DNA from 2 places in the Streptomyces sp. NPDC005774 genome. Region 1 is predicted to be linked to the other one. Evidence: riboswitches for the same ligand, from Rfam matches in the RefSeq annotation. Region 1 holds a riboswitch; the other holds the start of a gene.

The links. Region 1 has a riboswitch for glycine ahead of gcvT (glycine cleavage system aminomethyltransferase GcvT). Riboswitches for the same ligand answer to the same signal wherever they lie in the genome.
Region 2: linked by a shared signal. The riboswitch ahead of gcvP (aminomethyl-transferring glycine dehydrogenase) and the one ahead of gcvT (glycine cleavage system aminomethyltransferase GcvT) in region 1 are both predicted to bind glycine.

The regions. Positions count from the first base shown of each region.
Region 1 is NZ_JBIAIV010000007.1:199,268-206,878, forward strand. Features, by position in the region: gene ACFYQA_RS09700 (ABC transporter substrate-binding protein) at 1-1,664, opposite strand, end outside; gene ACFYQA_RS09705 (enhanced serine sensitivity protein SseB C-terminal domain-containing protein) at 2,083-2,832, opposite strand; gene ACFYQA_RS09710 (enhanced serine sensitivity protein SseB) at 3,023-3,829, opposite strand; gene ACFYQA_RS09715 (AAA family ATPase) at 4,012-4,680, opposite strand; glycine riboswitch at 4,916-5,016, shown strand; gene gcvT (glycine cleavage system aminomethyltransferase GcvT) at 5,174-6,358, shown strand; gene gcvH (glycine cleavage system protein GcvH) at 6,567-6,944, shown strand; gene glyA (serine hydroxymethyltransferase) at 6,960-7,611, shown strand, end outside.
Region 2 is NZ_JBIAIV010000068.1:6,843-14,453, reverse strand. Features, by position in the region: gene gcvP (aminomethyl-transferring glycine dehydrogenase) at 1-2,882, opposite strand, end outside; glycine riboswitch at 3,054-3,150, opposite strand; gene ACFYQA_RS35400 (PRC-barrel domain-containing protein) at 3,262-3,636, shown strand; gene ACFYQA_RS35395 (DNA polymerase IV) at 3,724-5,271, opposite strand; gene ACFYQA_RS35390 (MerR family transcriptional regulator) at 5,417-6,109, opposite strand; gene ACFYQA_RS35385 (bifunctional nuclease family protein) at 6,327-6,800, opposite strand; gene ACFYQA_RS35380 (MerR family transcriptional regulator) at 6,878-7,611, opposite strand, start outside.

The sequences.
Region 1 (7,611 bases):
AAAGAAGCCTCGGAGAAGACTTCCTGCGTCAGCGGGGAGACGTTCGGCGGGTTCACGTTCTTGCCGAAGGCGATGGCCGGCGGGGAGGACGAGACCGGGACACCCGGCAGGTACTCCATGACGACCTCGTTGGCGTTCTTGTACGCGGCGATGCGCTCGTCGTGCTTGCCGAGCTTCGAGCCGGCGTTCACGGCGTCGAAGACCTTCTTGTCCTTGAAGCCCCACTGCTTGTCGTACCCGGAGAACCAGGTGCCGATGAAGTTGAAGCCGTCGTTGAAGTCACCGGTCCAGCCGAGCATGTGCAGGTCGCAGGAGCCCGACTCGGTGGCGTCCAGGTAGTCCGGGGCCCACTTCATCGCCTTCGGCGTGACCGTGATGCCGGACTTCTCCAGGTCGTCCTTCATCAGCTCGAACAGGTCCTGCGGGGCAGGCATGTACGGGCGGGTGACCTCGGTCGGGTAGCAGAAGTCGACCTTCAGCTTCTCCTGGCCGGCCTTCTTGAGGAGCTTCTTGGCCTCGCCCGTGTCGTACGCGTACTGCTTGACGTCCCCGGAGTAGCCCTCGATCGTGTCGGGCATGAACTGGTCGGCGACCTTGCCGCCCTCGGGCAGCTGGGTCTTGACCAGGTTCTCGCGGTCGATGGAGTGCGCGATGGCCTGGCGGACTTCCTTCTTCTTGAGCGCGGGGTTGGCCTCCTGGCTCATGCCCACGTAGAAGAGGTTGAAGACGCCACGGGTCGGAACGCCGTAACCCTGGTCCTCGAGGGTCTTGACGTCGGCCGGCGCGACGAGGTCGTAGCCGTCGATGTCACCGGCCTGGAGCGCCTGACGGCGCGTCTGCTCATCGGAGATCGTACGGAAGACCAGGTTCTTGATCTTCGCCTTCTCGCCCCAGTAGCCGTCGAAGCGCTCAAGGGAGACTTCCTTGTTGCCCTTGTTCCACTTCGTGATCTTGTACGGGCCGGTACCGGCGACCGTGCCGGCCTCCTGGCTGTACTTGGGGTACGTGATGGCGTCGCCCTTGGCGGAGGCGTCCTGCTTCTTGTACTCCTCGATCGCCTTCGGCGAGTGGATCGCCAGGGCGTTGAGGGAGAAGCCGCCGGGGAGGTTGGCGGAGGGCTCCTTGACCTCGATGACGGCGGTGTTCTCGTCCTTCGCGGTGCAGGACTTGTAGTTCGCCTCGGGCGTTTCCTTGTCCTCGTTCTTCGCGAAGCCGCCCATGATGGTCTGCCAGTAGTAGGAGACCGCGCTGGACTGGTAGGTGCCCGTCCAGTTGAACCAGTGGTCGTAGTTGGCGCAGACGGCCGCGGCGTTGAACGCCTCGCCGTCGTGGAACTTCACGTTCTTGCGGAGGTCGAAGGTCCAGACGGTGCCCTCGTCGTTGCTCGACCACTTGTCGGCGAGGCCGCCGACCATTTCGCTGCCGCCGGACTCGTGCTCGATGAGAGCCTCGAACGCCTGTCGCGTCACGCGGAAGGTTTCACCGTCGCTCGCGAGGGCAGGGTCCAGGGAGCCCGGGTCACCGGCGCCGGCGAAGACGAAGGTGTCCTTCTTGCCGTCGCTCTTGTTGTCGCTGTCCCGTTCGCTGGAGCAGCCCGTGGCGATCAGAGCGACCGCCACCGCGGCCGTGATCGCCCGAGCGGCTCGGGACTTGGATATGCGCATATTGGGGCCACTCCGGGTCCGCTATGTGGATGCATCTTGACCGGCCGAACACTACAGATGTTCACAGCGAGTCGAGAACAGTCCGGATAGCGGTGATACCCACCTGAGATCTGAACAGTTGACATAAGGGACTCTTCAGGCGTCCCTCCCTCAGGAATTAACCGTCCCGAGACATTCGGCTCCCCCCGCGCCCCCCTGAGGAGAGCACCGGACCGCGTGAAGAACGGGTGAAACCGCAGGTGACGGGCGGTCAACCGGTGACAGCGGAGCGCACATGGCTGAAAACCTGTCACGAAACCAGCGCTCGACGGCAGCGTGGGTCGCCTCCGCCGACGCTCGCGTCCACTCCGTGGACACCGTCACGCTGAGTCAGCACAGGAGGGTGCGGCCGCACCCGTCTCCCCCGCATACGGCCCGGTCAGCGCTGGTGCGCGGGCGGATGGCCGGAGCCCGCGGCGGGGGGCACCACGGCGCCGTGGGCCTCGCGGTCGTAGAAGGGGCGGGCGTTGGCCCGCAACCACATCGCGACCGGATCGTGCTCGTCGGACATCGCGACGGTCGACACCGGGAGCCCGTCCGGGATCGCGCCGAGGGACTGCTGCATCATGGCGCGCACCGCGTCCACGGCCGGTGGCGACGTGTCGTACACGTCCAGGCCGATGGCGAGGTACGGGGCGCCCAGCGCAGGCTGCACCCAGGCGCGGCGCAGCGAGCGGACGGCGGGGGTGCGGTGCGCGTTCTGCGCGAGCAGGGCGTAGAACTGCGGGATCTCGATGGCGGGTTCGGACAGCCGCAGGGGCCCGGCCGGCTGGCGGTCGAGGCCGGTGGCGAGTCTGCGCAGATCGAGCCAGGGGATGCCGAGGCCGCCGCCGGGGGCGTGCGGATTGAGCCAGAGTCCGTAGCGGTCGGGGTAGAGGGCGCGGGCGGCCTCGATGCCGTCGACGACCTCGTAGGACCGGTTCCAGCCACTGGCGGACAGTTCCTGGGCGGAGGTCACGCAGGGCGCGTAGCCGAAGCCGTCGACCTCCATGTTCCCGTACTGGGCGTCCGGGGAGCCCGCCTGGCCCTGCCACAGCAGCATCCAGACGTGACCGGAGGAGGGGGTCGCGAGCGCGCGCAGCAACGCCTCGTAGGCGTCGTAACGCCCCGGTGCCACCTGGCGCAGCATGTGCTCGACCTGCCCGGCCGCCGCGGTGCCTGCGCTCACTTTGTATCGCCCCTCCGTACCACCCGTACAACACCCTCGCCCGAACCGATGAACCTAGCTTAAGCGCCTCTCGGCCCCAGGGAGCTCCGCCGGTCCGCGGCCGGCCTCCGGCGGCGCCGCATCCCCCTCACCGCGGCCGGCCGCCTCCCCCTCACCGCGCCCACTGGTAGAAGGGGCGGACGCGGTCGCGCATCCACTGGCCGACCGGATCCTGGGCCACGTCCAGGAGGACCAGGTTGACGGGCCACTTCACCGGCTCGCGGCCCAGCGCGCGGCCCAGCGCGTCCATCGGCGCGGCCCGCAGGTCGCCCTCCGCGCGGGCCAGTTCGGCGGGGGACAGTTCGACGCCGACGAACAGCACCGGTCCGGCCGTCTCGATCTCGGCGAGGCAGCGGCGGGCGGTGGAGACGACGCCGAGAGCCTCGAACTCCGTGGAGGCGGCGGCGAGGAAGCCCACCGGGTCGTCCTGCCAGTCGGGTTCGAACAGCTTGACCCGGCCGCCGCTCGCGGGGCCGTCCAGCGGTCCGCGTCCGGCACGGCACAGGGCGGCGACGGCGGGCGGCGGCAGCGGGACGCCGACCACTCCCCCGGGGTTCACGGCGATCCCGGCCTGCGGTGGCAGACCACGCGCGAACTCCACCGCGGGCGCGACGGTGAACGACATGTGGGAGCCGACGACCTGACGGAACTGTTCCTCGGAGCTGAAGACCGGGACGTACGCCTGGCCTTCGATCTCCGTCGTGGGCAGGTCCAGCGGGCCGCTGTCCGGCCCACCGCCGTTGGGCAGGGGAACCCACAGGAAGCTCCGGCCCAGTACCTCGACGATCCGGCCGTCGGCCGAGGGGACGCCGAGGGAGGCGGAGAGCACCTCCTCCAGCTCGTTGCCGGGCCATCCGCCGTGCGAATGGGGGTGAGTCTGTGCCGGGAAGTCCGCGGAGAAGCCCGCCGGGAAGTCCATCTGCCTACCGCCTGCCTGGAACCACTGCTGTGGCTGAAAGGCTAACCGCTGCCGCGCCCGGCGGTCGGCGGTCGGCCCGTACGGCCGCCGGTCCGTCCACCGGTCGGCCCGTCCACCGGTCGGCCCGTGCACCGGTCGGCCCGTCCACCGGTCGGCCCGTGCACCGGTCGGCCGGGCGGCCGTCAGTCCGTGAAGTCGATGCGGTGCAGCGCGTTCGCCGCGTCGCGGTCGGCCAGGACGGCCGAGCCGCAGCCCGCGGGCAGGTCGCCTCCCATCACGGACGTCAGCAGCCGGTCGATGGCGGTGCGGTGGCGCCGGAAGGCGTACCGGGAGACTCCGCGGCCGCGCTCGCGCTGGCCGTCCAGGGCCTGCTCCGGGGAGACGTCGAGCAGCAGCAGATGCAGGTCCGCGCCCCGACGGCGGGCCTCGCGGGCCAGCCAGCGGCGCACCCAGGCCTGCGTGCCGCAGTCGTGGACGACGACTCCCTCGCCGGCGCGCAGGGCGCGCCGCAGTCCGGCGTAGTGGGCGAGGCGGACCAGGGGCCGGTACACCGCGTACGGCAGGAGGCGCGGCATGCCGCGGTCCCAGCGGTCACGGGTGTCCTGCGAGTCGATACGGGTGCCGCGCGCCGCGCGCCGCATGAGGGTGGACTTGCCGCTGCCGGGCAGTCCGGTGACCACGACGAGGTCACGGGGGCCGAAGAGCAGGGCGTGCGGGCTGCGGCCGGCGCGCTCGCGCAGGTCGCGGACGACAGGCGCGGGCAGGACGCCGCACGCCTCCCCGGCCGAGCCGGCCTGCGGCTCGGGCAGCGCGACGCCCGTGGTGGCGGCGTACGCCGTGGCCTTGTTCACCGTGAGTCCTCCCCTGGGGGCTGTCCGGCCCTGTGCCCAGGTACCGGAGCCGCTCCCCGCCGAGTGTAAAGAGACGGTAACGCCGGACGCCTCTGCTTTCCGTCCCTTTCCCGATACAGACCCGTCACAGCCGTGCGTGAGCATCCGAGTACCCTGCGCTCCTCCCAGAAGGGTCCCCCTGCCGCGGCCCCGCGATGCGTGCAATGATGAACGCGCCAACTGCATACCGGCCGTTCGAATCCGCGCGGGAGAGTCCCCGGCACCAGTTGCCGCCGGGGCGCCGAAGGAGCAAGTCCCTCCCTTGAATCTCTCAGGCACCGTTACCGCGTGGGCGAGGCACATCTGAAAAGCGGGCCCCGCGCGAGTCGCCGGTGCTCCACCCAAGGTGCAAGCCATGGTCGTCCCCTGTGCGGGCGGTCATGGCGAACCTCTCAGGTTCCGATGACAGATGGGGAGGAAAGACCTCGCCTGTCCTGCCCTGGGAGACCGACCGATGAGCAGTACCGAACTCCGCCGGACCGCGCTCGACGCCCTGCATCGTTCGCTCGGTGCCACGATGACCGATTTCGCCGGCTGGGACATGCCCCTGCGTTACGGCTCCGAACGCGACGAGCACAACGCCGTGCGGACGGGGGCCGGTCTTTTCGACCTCTCCCACATGGGCGAGATCACCGTCACCGGCCCGCAGGCGTCCCAGTTCCTCGACCACGCGCTGGTCGGCAACATCGGGACCGTCAAGCCCGGCCGCGCCCGCTACACCATGATCTGCCGCGAGGACGGCGGCATCCTGGACGACCTGATCGTCTACCGGCTCGACGACACCGGGGCCGGGGCCGCCCACGCCGGATCCCCTCACACCGGATCCCCTCACACTGGATCCCCTCACTACATGGTCGTCGCGAACGCCTCCAACGCCCAGGTGGTGCTGGACGCGCTCGTGGAGCGGTCGGCCGGCTTCGACACCGAGGTCCGTGACGACCGCGACGCGTACGCGCTGCTCGCGGTGCAGGGCCCCGAGTCCTCCGGCATCCTGCAGTCCCTCACCGACGCCGACACCGACGTCGAGGGCATGAAGTACTACGCCGGGCAGCCCGGCACGGTCGCGGGCGTCCCCGCCCTCATCGCCCGTACCGGCTACACCGGCGAGGACGGCTTCGAGCTGTTCGTGAAGCCGGAGCACGCGGTGGAGCTGTGGCAGGCGCTGACGAAGGCGGGCGAGGGCGTCGGCCTGATCCCGTGCGGGCTGTCCTGCCGGGACACGCTGCGTCTGGAGGCCGGCATGCCGCTGTACGGCAATGAGCTGAGCGCCTCCCTGACACCGTTCGACGCCGGGTTCGGCCGGGTGGTGAAGTTCGAGAAGGAGGGCGACTTCGTGGGCCGCGCCGCCCTGACCGAGGCCGCCGCCCGCGCCGAGCGAACCCCGCCCCGCGCCCTGGTCGGCCTGATCGCCGAGGGCCGCCGGGTCCCGCGCGCCGGGTACGCGGTGGTCGTCGGCGGCGAGGTGATCGGCGAGGTCACCTCCGGCGCGCCCTCCCCGACGCTGGGCCGGCCGATCGCGATGGCGTACGTCGATGTGGCGTACGCGGTGCCGGGCACGGCGGGCGTGGGGGTGGACATCCGCGGCAGCCACGAGCCTTACGAGGTCGTGGCGCTGCCGTTCTACAAGCGGCAGAAGTAGCACCGCCGCAGACGGCCACGGACGGCCTCAGAACGCCCCTCGGGACGGCTTTCCAGGCCCTCGCACGTCGACGTAAGGGCCTCCCAGGGCCTCCCAAGGGCCCCGCACGGGTGAACGGGGCAGGTCGTGCCCGCTCACGCGCATGTCCCGCACTTCCCGTAGTTTCCGAGTCATCAGCAAGTCCCCCGCGTACAGGAGAATCCAGGTCATGAGCAACCCCCAGCAGCTGCGTTACAGCAAGGAGCACGAGTGGCTGTCGGCCGCCGAGGACGGTGCGTCGACCATCGGCATCACCGAGCACGCGGCCAACGCGCTCGGCGACGTCGTGTTCGTCCAGCTCCCCGAGGTCGGTGACACCGTGACCGCGGGCGAGACCTGTGGCGAACTGGAGTCGACCAAGTCGGTCAGCGACCTGTACTGCCCGGTCACCGGCGAGGTCACCGAGGTCAACGAGGACGTGGTCAGCGACCCCTCGCTGGTGAACTCGGCCCCCTTCGAGGGTGGCTGGCTGTTCAAGGTGCGGGTCACCGACGAGCCGGCCGACCTGCTTTCCGCCGCCGAGTACGACGCCTTCATCCAGGGCTGAGGAGGCCGTAGTCCCATGTCGCATCTGAACACCCCGCTGCACGAGCTCGACCCGGACGTCGCCGCGGCGATCGACGCCGAACTCCACCGCCAGCAGTCCACCCTCGAGATGATCGCCTCGGAGAACTTCGCCCCGGTCGCGGTCATGGAGGCCCAGGGCACGGTCCTCACCAACAAGTACGCCGAGGGCTACCCCGGCCGCCGCTACTACGGCGGCTGCGAGCACGTCGACGTGATCGAGCAGATCGCCATCGACCGGGTCAAGGAGCTGTTCGGCGCCGAGCACGCCAACGTGCAGCCGCACTCGGGCGCGCAGGCCAACGCCGCCGCGATGTTCGCGCTGCTCAAGCCCGGTGACACGATCATGGGCCTGAACCTCGCGCACGGCGGGCACCTGACCCACGGCATGAAGATCAACTTCTCGGGCAAGCTCTACGACGTGGTCGCCTACCACGTCGGCGACGACGGCCGGGTCGACATGGCCGAGGTCGAGCGGCTGGCCAAGGAGAGCAGGCCGAAGCTGATCGTCGCCGGCTGGTCGGCGTACCCGCGGCAGCTGGACTTCGCCGAGTTCCGCCGGATCGCGGACGAGGTCGGCGCGTACCTGATGGTCGACATGGCGCACTTCGCCGGTCTGGTCGCGGCGGGCCTGCACCCGAACCCGGTCC
Region 2 (7,611 bases), on a different contig from region 1:
TCCTCGTACGCCTCCAGCGGGGGGCAGGAGCACACCAGGTTACGGTCGCCGAAGGCCTGGTCGACGCGGCGCACCGGCGGCCAGTACTTGTCGGCGGCACTCACGCCGGTCGGGAAGACGGCTTCCTGACGACTGTACGCGTGCTCCCACTCCCCACCGAGCGCGGCGGCGGTGTGCGGGGCGTTGCGCAGGGGATTGTCCTCCGCGGGCCACTCACCGGAGCCGACCTTCTCGATCTCCGAGCGAATCGCGATCATCGTCTCGCAGAACCGGTCGAGTTCGGCCAGGTCCTCGGACTCGGTCGGCTCGATCATCAGCGTCCCGGCCACCGGGAACGACATCGTCGGCGCGTGGAAGCCGTAATCGATCAGCCGCTTGGCCACGTCGTCCACGCTCACGCCGGTCGCCTTGGTCAAGGGGCGCAGGTCGATGATGCACTCGTGCGCGACCAGCCCGCCGGGACCGGTGTACAGCACCGGGTAGTGCGGTTCGAGGCGCTTGGCGATGTAGTTGGCGCTGAGTACCGCCACCTGGGTGGCCCGCTTGAGCCCCTCGCCGCCCATCAGCCGGACGTACGCCCACGAGATGGGCAGGATCCCCGCCGAGCCCCACGGCGCCGCCGAGATGGGCCCGATCCCGGTCTCCGGCCCGGCCTCGGGCTGCAGCGGGTGGTTCGGCAAGTACGGCGCCAGGTGCGCCCGCACGCCGACCGGACCGACGCCGGGGCCGCCGCCGCCGTGCGGGATACAGAAGGTCTTGTGCAGGTTCAGGTGCGAGACGTCCCCGCCGAAGTGTCCGGGCTTGGCCAGCCCGACCAGCGCGTTGAGGTTCGCGCCGTCCACGTACACCTGGCCGCCGGCCTCGTGCACGGCCGCACAGATGTCGGCGACGTGCTCCTCGAACACACCGTGCGTCGAGGGGTACGTGATCATCAGCACCGACAGCTCGTCGCGGTACCGCTCGATCTTCGCGCGCAGGTCGTCGGCGTCGACCTCGCCGTCCTCGGCGGTCTTCACGACGACGACCTTCATGCCGGCCATGACGGCGCTGGCGGCGTTGGTGCCGTGCGCGGAGGACGGGATGAGGCAGACGGTGCGCTGCTCGTCGCCGTTGGCCCGGTGGTACCCGCGGACGGCGAGCAAACCGGCCAGTTCGCCCTGGGAGCCCGCGTTGGGCTGAAGGCTCACCTTGTCGTAGCCGGTGACCTCCGCGAGCCGGTCCTCCAGCTCGCGGATGAGCGTGAGGTAGCCCTGGACCTGCCCGGTCGGCGCGAAGGGATGCAACTGCCCGAACTCGGGCCAGGTGATGGGCTCCATCTCCGCGGTCGCGTTGAGCTTCATGGTGCAGGATCCCAGCGGGATCATGCCGCGGTCCAGCGCGTAGTCACGGTCGGCGAGCCTGCGCAGGTAGCGCAGCATCGCGGTCTCGGATCGGTGCTGGTGGAAGACGGGGTGCGCCAGGTACTCATCGGTGCGCAGCAGGGCGTCCGGGAGGGCGTTCCGCGCGGCCGCGTCCAGGGATTCGACGTCTCCCCCGACACCGAAGGCGCTCCACACGGCGGCGAGCCGGTCGCGCGTGGTCGTCTCGTCGCAGGCGATCGAGACGAGGTCGGCGTCGACGAGGTGCAGGTTGACGCCGTTGTCCCGGGCGGCGGCCACGACCTCGGCTGCCCGCCCCGGGACCCGTACGGTCAGCGTGTCGAAGTAGGAACCGTGGACGATCTCCACGCCCCCGGCCCGGAGCCCTTCGGCGAGGACGGTCGCGTAGCGGTGGGTGCGCCACGCGATGGTCCTCAGCCCCTCGGGGCCGTGGTACACGGCATACATACCGGCCATGACGGCGAGCAGCACCTGGGCGGTACAGATGTTGCTGGTGGCCTTCTCACGGCGGATGTGCTGCTCGCGGGTCTGGAGCGCGAGCCGGTAGGCCCTGTGCCCGTCCGCGTCGACGGAGACGCCGACGAGCCGTCCGGGCAGGCTGCGCGCCATCTTCTCCTGCACGGCCATGTATCCGGCGTGCGGTCCGCCGAAGCCCATCGGCACGCCGAAGCGCTGCGTCGTGCCGACCGCGATGTCCGCGCCGAGTTCGCCGGGGGACCTCAGCAGTGTGAGGGCGAGCAGATCGGCGGCGACGGTGACGAGCGCGCCCAGCTCGTGCGCCCGGTCGATCACCGGCTTGATGTCGCGTACGGCACCGGAGGCGCCCGGGTACTGGATCAGCACGCCGTTGATCTCACGCTCGGCGACCTCGGCGGGGATGCCCTCGCTCAGGTCGGCGACGACGACCTCGACGCCGGCCGGCTCGGCTCGGGTCCGGATGACGGCGACGGTCTGCGGCAGCGCGTCCGCGTCGACCAGGAACAGACCCTTCTTGTTCTTGCCCATGCGGCGCGACAGCGCCATCGCCTCGGCGGCCGCGGTGCCCTCGTCGAGCAGGGAGGCACCGGAGGTCGGGAGGCCGGTGAGCTCGGCGACCATGGTCTGGAAGTTCAGCAGCGCCTCGAGCCGCCCCTGCGAGATCTCGGGCTGGTACGGCGTGTAGGCCGTGTACCAGGCGGGGTTCTCCATGACGTTGCGCAGGATGACGGGCGGCGTGAAGGTCCCGTAGTACCCCAGCCCGATCATGGAGCCGAGCACCTCGTTGCGGTCGGCCAGCGACCGCAACTCGGCCAGCACCTCGGGCTCGGTGCGGGCACCCGGCAGGTCCAGCGCGTCGGCGTTCTTGATCACATCCGGGACGGCGGCGGCCGTCAGCTCCTCGAGCGAGCCGTAGCCGACCTGCGCGAGCATCTTGGCTCGGGCCTCGTGGTCGGGGCCGATGTGACGCTGCTCGAAGGGCGTTCCCTGTTCGAGCTCGGAGAGGGGAATGCGATGGGCGGTCATGTGCGGAGGCCTCCTGGTCCGACGACCTTCGAGGGGCACCATGACGGGTGCCCGGACGGCCTCCCCCTCTGTCATCTCAACCTGAGAGCTTCACCGGCCGCCCGGGGCGGCCGGCTTTCACCGTCGGTGAGAGCGGGAGCCGTCGACACCCGCTCTGCTTTCCAGAGTGACCTCGTCCATGCGGTACGTGGGCCTGAGAGATTCCGGGGAGGATTTGCTCCTTCGGCGCCCTCCGATGGTGCAGAGAGGGCTCTCCCGCACGGGGTCAGCAGCCGCTGCCAGGGTACCAGCGAGGGCAAGGCCCGTACTTTCGAGTGGCCGCCCCGCCGATTGTGCCGTTTTGTAGTGCTGACGAATCCTTGCGACCAGTGGAGGGCCCGTGCAGACCGACATCGATCCGCGCAACCTGATCGGCCGCAAGGCGTTCGACCGCAATGGCAACCGGATCGGCACGATCGATGAGGTCTATCTCGACGACGCCACCGGCGTGCCGGAGTGGGCGGCGATACGCACCGGCCTGTTCAGCAGGGATGCCTTCGTCCCCCTGGAGCCGAGCGAGCTGATCGACGGCGGCCTCCACATCCCCTTCGAACGCGCCCTGATCAAGGACGCTCCCGACTTCGGGGTGGGCCGCCATCTCTCCCCGGAGCAGGAACTCCAGCTCTACCACCACTACGGCCTGGACACAGCCGCCCCTCCCCCGTTCCCGGACCACGACTTCGGCAGGCTCGCCGGCAGGGACGACTCCGCCTGACGACGTCACCCGTGGCGCACTCGAGCCATCGCGCCGGCATCTGCCCGTCCCCAGGGCCTGCCTTCGGACTCACCCGGGGCAGCACCCTCACTCGCCCGAGGCCCCCAGGTCCGCACCACCGGCCCCCGCACCGGCCCTCGAACCCTGGCTGCCCCGGGCGCCCCGGCCGTCCTGGGGGCTCCGGGCATCGCCGTCGGCCCCGCCGTCCTGGGTGCCCTCCCCGCCCTGACCGTCACCGTCGTCCTGATCGTTCTCACCGCTCGGGCCGTCCGCACTCCCTCTGCTGTCCCCAGGCCTTCGCTCCACCAACGGCAGCGGATCCGCGGGGTACAGGGCCCGGTCGTCGGTCCGGAAGGTCCTCACCCGCCCCGGTGCCGATCCGGGCGTCTCGAATCGCACGGTGACCCGCCCGAGGCCGCTGCCCTGGACCCATCCATGGCCGTACTCGCTGTGCCTTACGTCGTGCCCGGCCGGCCAGCGCCGCTCGGCGCCCGGCTGTTGCCGTTCCTCCGCGGGCACTGCCGCCTCCGCTTCCGCGCCCAGCAGTTCCCTGTCCCGCTCCTCCGCCGCCTGCGCGAACAGATCCTCCTGCGTGTAATCGGCGAGCCCGCTGACCCCCACGCCCAGCAGCCGCACGCCGCCCGTCGTGTCGACCGAGTCCAGCAGCCGCGTCGCCGCCTCACGCACCACCGCCGGATCGTCCGTGGGACCCCGCAGAGTCTCGGAGCGGGTGAGTGTCGAGAAGTCGTACCGCCGCACCTTCAGCACGATGGTCCGTCCCGACAGCCCTGCTGCCCTCAGCCGGCGCACACAGCGGTCGGCGAGGCGCTGTACCTCCACCCCGACCCGCACCCGGTCGTGGATGTCCACGTCGTAGGTGTCCTCGACCGACACCGACTTCGTCTCCCGCTCGGCCACCACGGACCGCTCGTCCCTCGCCAGGGACATGGCGTGCAGGGCGTGTCCGTGTGCTTTGCCTAGCAGACGTACCAGCTCGTCCTCCCCTGCCTCGGCGAGGTCCCCGACCGTGTGGATCCCTGCCCGCCGCAGGTGGTCGCCGGTGGCCGGCCCGACACCCGGCAGTGTCCGGACCGACAGGGGCGCCAGCAGGGCCCGCTCGGTCCCCGGCTCGATCAGCACCAGCCCGTCCGGCTTGGCCTGCTCCGAAGCGATCTTCGCCAGCATCTTGGAGGCAGCCAGCCCCACCGATCCGGTGAGCCCCGTGACCGCCCGTATGTCCGCGCGCAGCTTCGCGCCGGCCAGCCGGGCGGACCGCTCGTCCTCAGCCGCCCCTCCGGCCTCCAGATCCACGAACGCCTCGTCCAGACTCAATGGCTCCACCAGTGGCGACAGCGCCCGCAGCAGCTCCATCACCTGGTCGCTGATCGACCGGTACAACGCGAAGCGGGGCACGAGATACGCCGCGTTCGGCGCGAGCCGCCGCGCCTGCGCCATGGGCAGCGCTGAACGGACACCGAAGACCCGGGCCTCGTACGAGGCGGTGGCGACCACACCGCGCGGCCCGAGCCCGCCCACGACCACGGCCTTCCCGCGCAGGCTCGGCTTGGACGCCTGCTCCACCGAGGCGAAGAAGGCGTCCATGTCGAGATGCAGGACTGTGGGTGCGGATCTCACGTCTCCGATGCTGCCCTACGCCACTGACAATGCCCCGTCGTGGGTGCCGTGCCGCCCGCCGCCCCGAGGGCCGCCCCGGCAGTACGGTCCCCATGCACGGCGCAGAGCAGGGACACCGCGGACGGCACGGATCCGCCCGTGCGGCTCAGACGGCGCGGTTGCGCCGCCTCGCCAGCTCATCCGCCGGGTTGGGGCCGATCAGCGTCTCCCCGGTGTCGATGCGTTCCCCGTGCAATTGCGACAGCGCGTTCTCGATGTCCCGCCACACCACGCTCACGGCGATCCCGAAGATCCCCTGGCCGCCCTGGAGCAGGGCATGGACCTCGTCCGGCGTGGCGCACTCGTAGACCGTGGCGCCGTCGCTCATCAGCGTCATGCGCTCCAGATCGCGGAAGCCCCCCTCCCGCAGGTGCTGGACGGTGGTACGGATGTTCTGCAGCGAGACACCGGTGTCCAGGAACCGCTTGACGATCTTCAGGACGACGACGTCCCGGAAGCTGTACAGCCGCTGTGTCCCCGAGCCATGGGCCGGCCGCACACTCGGCTCGACCAGTCCCGTGCGAGCCCAGTAGTCCAGTTGCCGGTAGGTGATACCGGCGGCCGCGCAGGCCGTCGGGCCGCGGTAGCCGATCTCCTCGGACGCCATGGACGTCGCCGCCCCTCCGCTGCTGCTGCTCGGCACGGCCGCCGGTCGCTGCGGAGCAGGATCGGCCACACTGCCGTGATGGGCATACGCCCCGCTCGCGCGGAGCTGAGAGCCTGGGGGAGGGTACAGACCGCTCACCCCGAGACCATGTCCGGGGGCACCCCCAGCCGTACCGTCGCCGGTGCTTCTCACGCCGACCTCCGTCCTTGACCTGCCTCCTCGACGGTAGGCAGTCACCAAGGGTGCGTCAACGATCGCCACACTCGGCACGCCGAGTGATAATCACCCTAAGAGTGGTTTCCCGTGCCCCACCGCGGGGAAAGGCTAGCCGAATGCCCTCCGCGCGGGCCGTGCAAGGCCCTCACGTACCGCGGTTTCGAGCGGCATTCCGGCGGAACGGCCGCCGCCCTCACTGGCTGCTGGAGCCGAAATCCTCCGGCGAGATCTGGTCGAGGAACTCGCGGAACTTCTCCACCTCGTCCTCCTGCTCGTCCGGGATGGCGATCCCGGCATCGTCGAGCACCGTGTCGCTGCCGTAGATCGGCGTACCCGTGCGCAGCGCCAGCGCTATAGCGTCGGACGGCCGGGCGCTCACCTCGACACCGCTGGCGAAGACCAGCTCCGCGTAGAAGACACCCTCGCGCAGGTCTGTGATGCGCACTTCCGTGAGCTCCTGGCCGACGGCTTCCAGCACGTCCTTGAAGAGGTCGTGGGTCAGCGGGCGCGCGGGAGCCATGCCCTGCTGGGCGAAGGCGATGGCCGTCGCCTCCCCCGGGCCGATCCAGATGGGGAGGTACCGGTCGCCTCCCACTTCACGCAGCAGCACGATCGGTTGGTTCGAGGGCATTTCGACCCGGACACCTACGACATCGAGCTCGTTCACACAGCAACCCTAGGCCGTGCCCGGGATGTTTGGGTAGTCGGGTCTGCATCGGACGGCCGATCCAGGCCCTCCTGGCCTCATGGCAGCCGCACCCCGAGCGCCGCGCTCACCAGCGCGGCGTGCAACTTCACCGTGAGACCGGCGAGCTCCTTCGTACGCGCCTCCGCGTGCGCCCTGGTCTGCGGGTTGCGATGACGCTTGAGCGGGGCGACGACCTGGTCGACCAGACCGGCCTCCCGGTCGGCGGCGGCCTTCATCGCCCTCAGATGCCGCGGCTCGATCCCGAACCGTCCCAGCTCGGTGATGAGGCCGGCGATGGTGATCGCCTCGGCGTCGTACACCTCGTTCTCAACCGGCGCGAGCAGCCCGTACGACTCCCACTCCGCGAGCTGCTGCTGGTCGACGCCGACCGCCGCCAGCAGCTGCGCCCTCCCGATCCGGGCCGCTGTCGCGGGCGGGTCGGCGGACGGCTCGGGGCCGGCTTCCCCGTCCCGCGGCCGGGACAGTGCCGGAAGCGGGACGGCCTCGCCGCGCTCCATCGCGTCCAAGTGCTCGCGGATCACCTTGAGCGGCAGATAGTGGTCCCGCTGCATCCTCAGGACATGGCCGAGACGCTCCACGTCCCCGGTGCTGAACTTGCGGTACCCCGAGGGGGTCCGCTGCGGCTCGATGAGCCCCTCCGACTCCAGGAAGCGGATCTTGGAGATGGTGACTTCGGGGAATTCCTCGCGCAGCACGTTCAGCACCGTGCCGATGCTCATCAGTCCAGTTTCCGCGGCGGCGGTACCGTGCCCGGTACCGCCGCTCGGTG